Regions from separate parts of the Paenibacillus mesotrionivorans genome, predicted to be linked through region 1. Evidence: riboswitches for the same ligand, from Rfam matches in the RefSeq annotation. Region 1 holds a riboswitch; each other region holds the start of a gene.
The links. A riboswitch is a leader RNA that binds a small molecule or an ion and turns the genes downstream of it on or off. The one in region 1 is predicted to bind cyclic di-AMP.
Positions count from the first base shown of each region.

Region 2: it holds a riboswitch for cyclic di-AMP, as region 1 does, so the genes downstream of both, ACI1P1_RS04580 (stalk domain-containing protein) here and ACI1P1_RS27830 (ubiquitin-like domain-containing protein) in region 1, are expected to answer to the same signal.
Region 3: it holds a riboswitch for cyclic di-AMP, as region 1 does, so the genes downstream of both, ACI1P1_RS06110 (APC family permease) here and ACI1P1_RS27830 (ubiquitin-like domain-containing protein) in region 1, are expected to answer to the same signal.

Region 1 covers NZ_JBJURJ010000026.1:15,347-18,593, forward strand. Annotated here, with positions in the region: gene ACI1P1_RS27820 (ABC transporter permease) at 1-58, opposite strand, end outside; gene ACI1P1_RS27825 (ABC transporter ATP-binding protein) at 55-798, opposite strand; cyclic di-AMP (ydaO/yuaA leader) riboswitch at 1,257-1,455, shown strand; gene ACI1P1_RS27830 (ubiquitin-like domain-containing protein) at 1,720-2,862, shown strand; gene rnmV (ribonuclease M5) at 2,980-3,247, shown strand, end outside.
Region 2 covers NZ_JBJURJ010000003.1:20,304-23,550, reverse strand. Annotated here, with positions in the region: gene glnA (type I glutamate--ammonia ligase) at 220-1,644, shown strand; cyclic di-AMP (ydaO/yuaA leader) riboswitch at 1,779-1,928, shown strand; gene ACI1P1_RS04580 (stalk domain-containing protein) at 1,971-2,807, shown strand; gene serC (3-phosphoserine/phosphohydroxythreonine transaminase) at 3,083-3,247, shown strand, end outside.
Region 3 covers NZ_JBJURJ010000003.1:357,899-361,145, forward strand. Annotated here, with positions in the region: gene ACI1P1_RS06110 (APC family permease) at 1-1,268, opposite strand, end outside; cyclic di-AMP (ydaO/yuaA leader) riboswitch at 1,473-1,657, opposite strand; gene ACI1P1_RS06115 (STAS domain-containing protein) at 1,836-2,120, opposite strand; gene ACI1P1_RS06120 (methyl-accepting chemotaxis protein) at 2,122-3,247, opposite strand, start outside.

The DNA of each region.
Region 1 (3,247 bases):
TCTCCTTCCAGAAAGCTGCCGCTCTTTTGCGCCACAGATCCGCGAAATCCTCCCTCATCCGACGGCGCCTCCCGACGCGGCCAGCACACAGAAGGCATCGTCCAGACTACTGCCCGCAGGCAGGCCCGCCGCTTTCAAAATCTCGGGAAGGGTCCCTTTGGCGGCGATGCACCCTTGATGGAGAACAATGAACTTGTCGCAGTAGCGCTCAATGGTGGACAAGATGTGGGAGCTGATCAGGAAACTGGCTCCCTTTTGCCGCATCTCCACCATCAGCTCCAGCAGGGAGCGGATACCAAGGGGGTCCAGGCCCAGAAACGGCTCATCTATAATATAGAGGGGCGGCTCCGTCAGGAAGGCGTTCATGATCATCACCTTCTGCTTCATCCCTTTGGACAGATGCGCGGAGAAGCTGTCCTTTTTGGCCGTCATATGGAAGGTGTCCAGCAAAGTGGCGGACCGCTGCGCATACAAGGGCCGCTCCAGTCCGTAAGCTCTTGCCGTCAGCTCCAGGTGCTCGCTGATGGTCAGCTCCTCATACAACTCCGGGGACTCGGGCACATAGGCAAAGGACGAGCGATATTCCAAAGGTGCCTCGGCCAGGGTACGCCCGCGGACCCGGATTTCTCCCTTCTGGGGCTGGAGCAGCCCCAGAATATGCTTGATCGTGGTACTTTTGCCGGCGCCGTTAAGTCCGATCATGCCCACCATCTCACCGGGAAATACGTCAAAATCCACATCCTTCAGAACAGGCTTGCGCGGGAAATATCCCCCGTACAGCCCTTTTACCTGCAGCATCGGTTCCAAACCGTTCACCCGCTTCTTACGTTATGTATTCTTCCGCTATTATATAGAAAAAGCTCCGGGCGATGCAATTAAACCGGGGACAAGATAGTGGAAAAGGAAGGGAATGGGAGGTCAAAACGGAAGGATTTGGTGCTGGAAAAAGTGCGTGGGACAGGGTATGAGGGGAGGTAAACAAACTGTAAATATGATGGGAAATTAGCCCTTCGATGTCAAAATTTTTTGATAATTCTTTCAGGAAAGCAATAAAAAATTCATAATTAAGCCGTCATAAGCCATTGAAATTAAGAAATAAAGAGATAATGGATAAAACGAGTGAGATAATGAGATAAAAAAACCATTTTTAATCGCATACATGGCTAATTTTAACCGATTTATGGACTTTTCGCTATTTACAACTTTAGCCTGAGGCATTAATATACAACACATGATAACTTAATAGTGCTTGCCAAATTTCCAATTCGCTGAGTTTCCATTTTGGAAAACGGGGGAACCGAATGTGAACAGCTTCATGGCTTTGTGGACGGCCTTGAAGTGACGGCACGGTTTTGGGGTGAATCCTTTTGACGGCTGCTTTGCAGCCCGGAGAGGTAGGGCGACTCTTTCGTCCGAATCCGTCAGCTAACCTCGTAAGCGTTGAAGAGAGGATACTTGTCGTGCATTTTTATGCTTAGTTTGCCACGAGAAGATACCTCTTCACGGGGCTATTTATGTTGTTCCCCGTGATATTCATAATTCAACCGCTCATCATATTCGCGAAGGAGGTGCTGCGCGAGGAGCCAGATTCCGGCTGCAGCCTGCTTTGAATGCGAGGAGAATTGGTTTTTAAGCATGAAGTTATAATCAAACCAATAGTCACGTCAAAAGAACCCTGTATCATACCAGACGGCGGACTATGAAGGAGGACCGATTGAAGTGGGCGCTATCCCTGTTCAGGAAACCCATGAAAAACGATCATCCAGCATGGCCTTCGCATTGCGATGGGAGCATGAAAACGGGCGCAGAATTATTATAGCAGCAGCTTTCTCGATCGCCTTAGCCTTCATGTTTTTCATGTTGTTGTACGGTACGGCTACCAAGAGCGTATCCGTAGTGGTGGACGGACAAGAAACCGTGGTTGTAACGCGGCAAGATGTTCTTAAACACCTACTGGATGAAAAAGCAATTTCGTACGGTGAGAATGACCGTATTTCCCTGCCTGTGGATACCAAGCTGCGGAATGGGGACGTCATTGTGCTGAATCACACCTCGCCGGTGCAATTGACTGCCGATGGAAAGACCTTAACGTTGTATACAACCGGAAAGACGGTTGCAGGCGCTTTGGAGGATTTAAATATTGGCACGGACCCGCTGGATAAGATTACTCCTGCACTGGAGGAAAACTTAGGCGCCGGGGAAGAAATCAAGATCGTCCGCGTCACCAAGGAAATCGCTGAGCAGTCGCAGCCGATTGCCTTCGAAACGGTGAAGCAGAATGACAGCAACCTGCTGAAGGGCAAGGAAGAGGTTGTTCAGGACGGCGTAGAAGGAACCAAGGTTATCAAAACAGAAAAGGTTTACGAGGATGGCGTTTTGGTAGCGGAGAACAAGGTGGACGAAACGATTGCCGCCGAAAGCGTCAGCAAGGTGGTAGCCGTGGGCACCAAGGCTCCGGTGGTAACCGTGTTAAGCGCAAGCTCTCCCAATATGGATGAAGTCACCAAGAACGGGGTAAACTTTGGCTATAAGAAGATCTTGAACAATGTGACCTTGACGGCATATTCTGCCGGCGTGGCCTCCACAGGCAAGGATGAGGACCACCCGCAATACGGTGTGACCTCCAGCGGCACGACTGTAACCGAGGGCCGTACCATTGCTGTGGACAAAAGTGTGATTCCCATGGGCTGGTGGGTCTATATCGAAGGCATCGGCTTCCGCCGTGCCGAGGATACAGGCAGCGCCATTAAGGGCAATAAGATCGACGTATACTTCGACAGCAATGCGTATGCCAACAAGTTTGGCACCAAGCGAGGTTATACGGTGTATGTGATTGGTCCGAAAAAGCCGGTTACCGACTAACGGGTTTGGATCTGTCCGGCTAGGGCTTGTTCCAAGTGGATACCTTTCGAGAAGAGGCTGCCGGCCTCTTCTCTTCCTGTTTATTAAGACGAAGCGGCGAAGGGAAAAGTTGCGTCTATGCTAAAAGAAATTATTGTGGTGGAGGGTAAATCCGATACGGCGGCTATAAAGCGTGCCGTGGAGGCCGAGACCATTGAAACCGGCGGCTCCGCTATCAATCAGGCCGTCTACGAAAAGATCCGTCTGGCCTTGAAGCGCAGGGGTGTTATTATCTTCACCGATCCCGATCATGCAGGAGAACGGCTGCGGCGGCTGATTACCGCTCGCTTTCCGGGATGCAAGCAGGCTTTCCTGAGCCAGGAGGAAACCACCAAAAACGGCGATG
Region 2 (3,247 bases), on a different contig from region 1:
TATTTCCCTGGATCTCCAGTGGGATAGGCCTTTTCATGGTGAATTTGTGAACATTTATTCAGAGGGTGTAAACAATCCTAACACGACCCAAAAAAATACCTTACATAAGTATTGACGACCAAAAATGAAGGCTTTATAATAATGGCAAGTTGAGTAAAAAATTGAACAATGATCGCCATTTTAACGGTGAATGTTCGGAATTAGGGAGGGTAATTATCCATGTCTGTTCAAAAAGTGCTGGATACCATTAAGGAAAAGGGTATTGAATGGGTTGATTTTCGGTTTACTGACATTGGCGGCAAATCCCATCACTTGTCTGTTCCCGCTGTAGAAGTAGAGGCTGAAACCTTCGAAACTGGTGTTGCTTTCGACGGTTCCTCCATCACCGGCTTCCGGGGAATCGAAGAATCCGACATGGTAATGATGCCGGACACGGACTCTGCCTTTGTTGATCCGTTCACTGCACATCCTACACTGGTTCTGCTTTGCGACATTTATACTCCTGACGGAGTCCGTTATGACCGCGACCCCCGCAGCATCGCTGTGAAGGCCGAAGAATACCTGAAAACCACCGGACTGGGAACAGACGCTTATTTTGCTCCTGAATCCGAGTTCTTTATCTTTGACGATGTACGCTACGAAAGCGGCATGAACAAGTCCTTCTATGAAGTGGACTCCGAAGAAGCTGCATGGAACACCGGCCGCAAGGAAGAAGGCGGCAACCTGGCCTTCAAAACCGGCGTTAAGGGCGGTTATTTCCCGGTAGCTCCTACTGATACCCAACAGGATATCCGCTCCGAAATGTGCCGTCTTCTGCAAGAAGCTGGCCTGCGCATCGAGCGTCATCACCACGAAGTTGCCACTGCCGGCCAAGGCGAAATCAACTTCCGCTTCAGCACCCTGACCAAAACTGCCGACAACCTGCAAAAGTATAAATATATTGTGCAAAACGTTGCCCGCCAATACGGCAAGGTTGCAACCTTCATGCCGAAGCCGCTTTTCGGCGACAACGGCAGCGGCATGCACGTGCATCAATCCATTTTCAACGACGGCAACCCGCTGTTCTACGAAAAAGGCGCATACGCCAACCTGAGCCAAATGGCGATCTATTACATCGGCGGTATCCTGCACCATGCACCGTCTCTGATCGCATTGACCAACCCGTCCACCAACTCCTTCAAGCGTCTGGTTCCGGGTTATGAAGCACCGGTTAACCTGGTATTCTCCAAGGGTAACCGTTCCGCGGCTGTACGTATCCCGATCGCTGCCGTAACTCCGAAGGGCTGTCGCATCGAGTTCCGTACTCCGGACTCCACTGCAAACCCGTACCTGGCTTTCGCAGCTATGCTGTTGGCCGGTTTGGACGGCATCAAGAACAAGATCGACCCGACTGCTCTGGGTTATGGTCCGCTGGACAAGAACATCTACGAGCTGTCCGACGAAGAGAAGAAGGAAATCCGCAGTGTACCGGGCTCCCTGGAGGAAGCTCTGGACGCTCTGGAAGCCAACCACTCCTTCTTGACCGAGTCCGGCGTCTTCACCGAAGACTTCATCGCCAACTTCATCGAACTGAAGCGTGCTGAAGCCAAGGCTGTCGCCATCCGCGTTCACCCGCACGAATACTCCCTGTACTTCGGAGTGTAATTCCATTACCCTTATTGATCGCAGCCCCCGGTTCTCCGGGGGTTTTTTTGTTGTTGAAGGTGCGGTGGGGGGATTCTGATTTATTATCCAACTGTAATATTTTGAGGGTTGATGCAGCTTTGGCGGGTATGGTAGCCTAAATAGAGCCGAATCCGGTATGGACGCTTCCATATAAACAACCGGTACGGGGGATGATTTACAGGGGTGAATGCGCGCTGCTGTCAGGCGCCTAGGGAGCAACCTTCTTCCCGAACCCGTCAACTAACCTCGGAGGCAGAGAATCATCCGGCATTATGCGGATGAAATACTCAGGAGGTCCATCATCCATGCCAATCTTTAACCAAAAGAAATGGGTTGCAGGCATAAGTGCTGCAGCAATTTCTCTCTGTGCGTTTGCGGCTCCCGCGGCGCATGCTGAGGTCGCTCCTTTGGCGGAAACGCTTTCTGTCAAGGTGCAGGTCAATACGGAGTTGATTCAGTTTCCCGACGCCCAGCCCTTTATTGATGACCAGGGACGTACCCAGGTGCCCGTCCGTTTTGTAAGCGAGGAATTGGGCTATCAGGTGGATTGGTCCCGCCTGTCCGACGGACAAATCAATGTGCAGCTGAAGAATGACGCAGGCAAAACCCTGACTCTGGAAACAGGCAAAACCATGGCCATGGTGGATGGGAAAGCTGAGGCTATGGACACCGCAGCAGTGCTGCGCGACGGCAGGGTTTATGTGCCCTTGCGGTTTATTTCGGAAGCAAAAGGAATTAGGGTGCAGTGGGACTCCAGCAATTTTATCGCCATTCTTAATGAAGACGGCAACTATCACGCGCCGGCCTGGTATGCGCCGCGGATGAAGCTGGTATCCACATTTACGGCCACGGCATACTCAGCCGATCCCAAGGAAAACGGCGGATATGGGGCAGTGGACTATTTCGGCAATCCGTTGAAAGTGGGAACTGTCGCGGTGGATCCATCCGTTATCCCGCTGGGCACCAAGCTGTATGTGGAAGGGTATGACTTTAACGGTCTGCCGGTAGGCGGGATGTTTGCGGAAGCTACGGACACAGGCAATGCCCTTAAAGGGAACCGGATCGATCTTTTTGTGCCGGGAACCCGTGAGGAGCTGAAGAAGTTCGGCTACCAGCAGGTGAAGGTGTATCTGCTTCCCTGAATCGGAAGCACCAGACACAGGCCATTCGGAGCCATTCTCCGGATGGCTTCTTTTTTACTCTGCGGAGCAAGAAAAGAATGGAAGAAAACTTCACATGTCTCGTTGGAATTCTGCTGTTTATTCTTTCGATAAAAAATATTTATCATGTAAAAATATGGTTCATAACCGCTGTAAAGAATAAAAGAAAATTTCTGTGAATGCGCTTAAAGCTACTTGATGAACCTATTGAATCTTGCTATCATAGACACAAACGTGAAGGGTTGGTGTGGAATTTCATGACTAGAGCCTATAATTTTAATGCAGGGCCTGCGGCGCTCCCGCTGGAAGTATTGCAGAAGGCGCAGGAAGAGATTGTTGATTTTAAAGGGATCGGCATGTCCATCATGGAGGTATCCCACCGCAGCAAGGAGTATGAAGCGGTAAACGACGAGACCCAACAG
Region 3 (3,247 bases), on a different contig from region 1:
AAAATCAGTGTTATCGACAGTGTGGTCACCATGCCGACTCCGTTAACCAAGAACCGGATTAGCCAGCCCTGAGGCTTTAACCGGTACCATCTGCGCATCATTCCCAGCTGCGAAAGCGTAAAGGGAATGAACACCCCGATAGCGTAGAGGGGGATCAGGTTCTCCGTGTACCCGTTGGAAACAATGGCAAGAACCCCTGCCAGGAGGCCCAGCACGATAATGCCGTTGGAGAAACCCAGCCGGTCGCCGCGGATCATAAAAGCGTGAGGCATGAACTTATCCTTGGCCAGCATAAAAGCCAGCAGCGGAAACGCAGCATAAGCGGTATTGGCTGCCAGGAACAGGATCAGGGCAGTGGTGCCCTGAATGAAGAAGTAGATCGGTCCCCGTCCGAATGCCGCTTCGGCAATCTGTGAAACCACCGTGACATCCTTCATGGGAGAGATGCCGTAGAAATAAGCCAGCAAGCTGATCCCCAGGAACATGGAGCCGAGGATAATCCCCATCAGCGCCAGTGTGGACGCCGCATTCTTCTCGGAAGGAGCCTTGAAGCTGGGGATGGCATTGGATACTGCCTCTACCCCGGTAAGGGCCGAGCAGCCGGAGCTGAAGGCCTTCAGCAGCAGGAACAGGGAGATGCCGGAAACATCCAGACCAAACTCCGCAGGAGTGGCCTGCACATCCCCTGTAGCCACCCGGAAGAGGCCTACAATAATCATCAGGAAAATACCCGCAACAAACAGGTACACGGGGTAGGCTAACACCTGGGCGGACTCCGTAATGCCGCGCAGGTTCATAATCGTAAGGAATAATATCATCACCAACGCAATTTCAATCCGGTACGGATGCAGATTCGGGAACGCCGAGGTCACCGCATCGGTAGCCGCAGAGGTGCTTACCGCCACCGTCAGGATATAGTCCACCAGAAGCGATCCGCCTGCTACCAGGCCGGTCCGGACGCCCAGGTTATCCTTGGCCACAATATAAGCGCCGCCGCCGGTGGGATAAGAGAATATGGTCTGCCGGTAGGACAGCACCAGTATCGTAAGCAGAGCCAGTACCGCAATGGATATCGGGATGGAATACCATAAGGCCGCAAAGCCCAGCGTAATCAGCACGATCAGTATTTGCTCCGTACCGTACGCTACCGAAGATAAGGCATCCGAGGACAGGATAGCCAGTGCCTTCAGCTTGCTGAGCTTTTCGTCTCCCAGCTCATGGGATTTCATAGGTCTGCCGATCAAAAACCGTTTTAAGCGCAATAACATCGTTTTTCCCCGCCTGTGCTGTTTAATAGGTATCAATAAGCTGTTTGTAAACGGGAAATCAGGAAGTGAACCATTCATCTTGGTTAGAATTTGTTCTACCGCCGCATCATATCCTCTTCCGCTGTCCAAAGTTCCTTCCATTTTCAGACAGCAAAAAAACACCACGAAGAGCCGTTCTCCGTAGTGCCGACGCACCAAGAGCCCCCTTCCCCTTATCAACGCTTGCGAGGTTAGCTGCCGGATTCGGACGGCAAGAGTCGCCCTACCCGTACGTCTGGACAAGCCCGCACAGGATTCACCCCGTTGTTCCCGTCAGGCCGTTAAGCCCTCATAAGAACAGTTGGTTCCCCCGTATCCCGCCAGCCGCGGGACTTCAGCGATACACCAGGAACATCCATTTGTGATTCCTCAGTTACAGAACGTATGTTACTCGTTTCGGCCTTCCTTGTAAAGGTTCGGATTCAAAGGGAAAGGGGCCAGATTTCGCTTACCGGTGTGGTTGGAAGCGATTTCTGTCCCCTAATTCAGCCATTCTCTTCATTGTTCTGGCTGTATCTCCGTTTATCGTTAAGGAAGAATTTCGAATACGTTGTTCAGACGGGTCAGTTGAAACACCTTCAGCACATTCGGCGCCAAAGCCTGCAGTCTGATCTTGCCGCCGGCCTCTACGCACTTCTTGTAGGCACTGACAATTACCCCTAACCCCGTACTGTCAATAAACCGGCAATCGCTGAAATCCAGAAGAAAATGTGTTGTCCCGTTGCTCACATATTCCCGCATACTCTCTCTGAACAGGGACGCTTCCTCAATGGAGAAGGTGGGAGGAATACGTATGACCTTTTCCTGCTGCATGTTAGTCACCTCTTAATTTGATATTCTCAACCATACCCTCCAGCTCATTGGCCATCGCACTGATCTCTTGCGCGGACGAAGCAAGGTTGCTGACCGTGGAGGACTGCTCTTCGATGGCGCTGGACACACTTTCGCTATTGGACGCGGTTTGCTCGGATATGCTTCCCATGGAATCAATAAGGCCGATAATCTGGTCGGAGGTGGCCACCTCGTCCCGGGTAATCTCTTCAATTTCCTTCACATTATGGGTGATCACCTGAACAGTGTCAATAATATGCATGAAGGCCCGGTCCGTTTCCTGGACAATGTCCACGCCTTGGGTAACCGCGGAGGAGGCTCCCTTCATAGCACCCACGGCTTTGCCGATCTGATCCACCATCCGTTCCACCAGCTCCGATATTTCATTGGCCCGTTTGTTGGATTCCTCGGACAGCTTGCGGACCTCTCCGGCCACCACTGCAAAGCCTCTGCCGTTTTCCCCGGCACGGGCGGCTTCGATCGCGGCATTAAGCGCAAGCAGATTGGTCTGCTGGGCGATGGCGTTAATTACAGCCACAATTTCCGTCACGGTGGCGGATTGGGTATTCAGGGAGGCCAGAATGGCTTCGGTTTCGCCGGTGCTAATGCTGATGGTCTCCATGGCTTTCACCGTTTCCTGGACGCGTACGCGGCCGTCCTGGGCGGCTTTGTCGGAGATGTCCGCATTTTCGCTGGCAGTAGAGGCTTTGTTCAGGGCCAGCTGCACCAGACTGGACAGCTGCACCAGCACCTGCGACGCATTAACAACAGAATCGTTATTGTTCTCCGCCCCTGCTGCAATCTCCTGCATGTTGGCGCTGATCTCCTCGATGGAGGCGTTGATTTCCTCCGAGGAGGCGGCCATTTCCTGGGACATATTCATCAGCAATTCGGAGCCATCGCGGATTTTGCGGATCATCAGATCCTGCTTGTGGATCATCAGGTTGAAGGATTCGCTCAGCTCCTGGAACTCATCCTTGGAGCGGATGGACGTATGGGCCGTCAGATCCCCGTCCCCTGCCTGCGCCATAGCCTTCTGGAGCTTCCGGATTGGCCGGATGACACCCATTTCGCTCATGAGATACCCGAGAAGCAGAGCGGCCAGGATA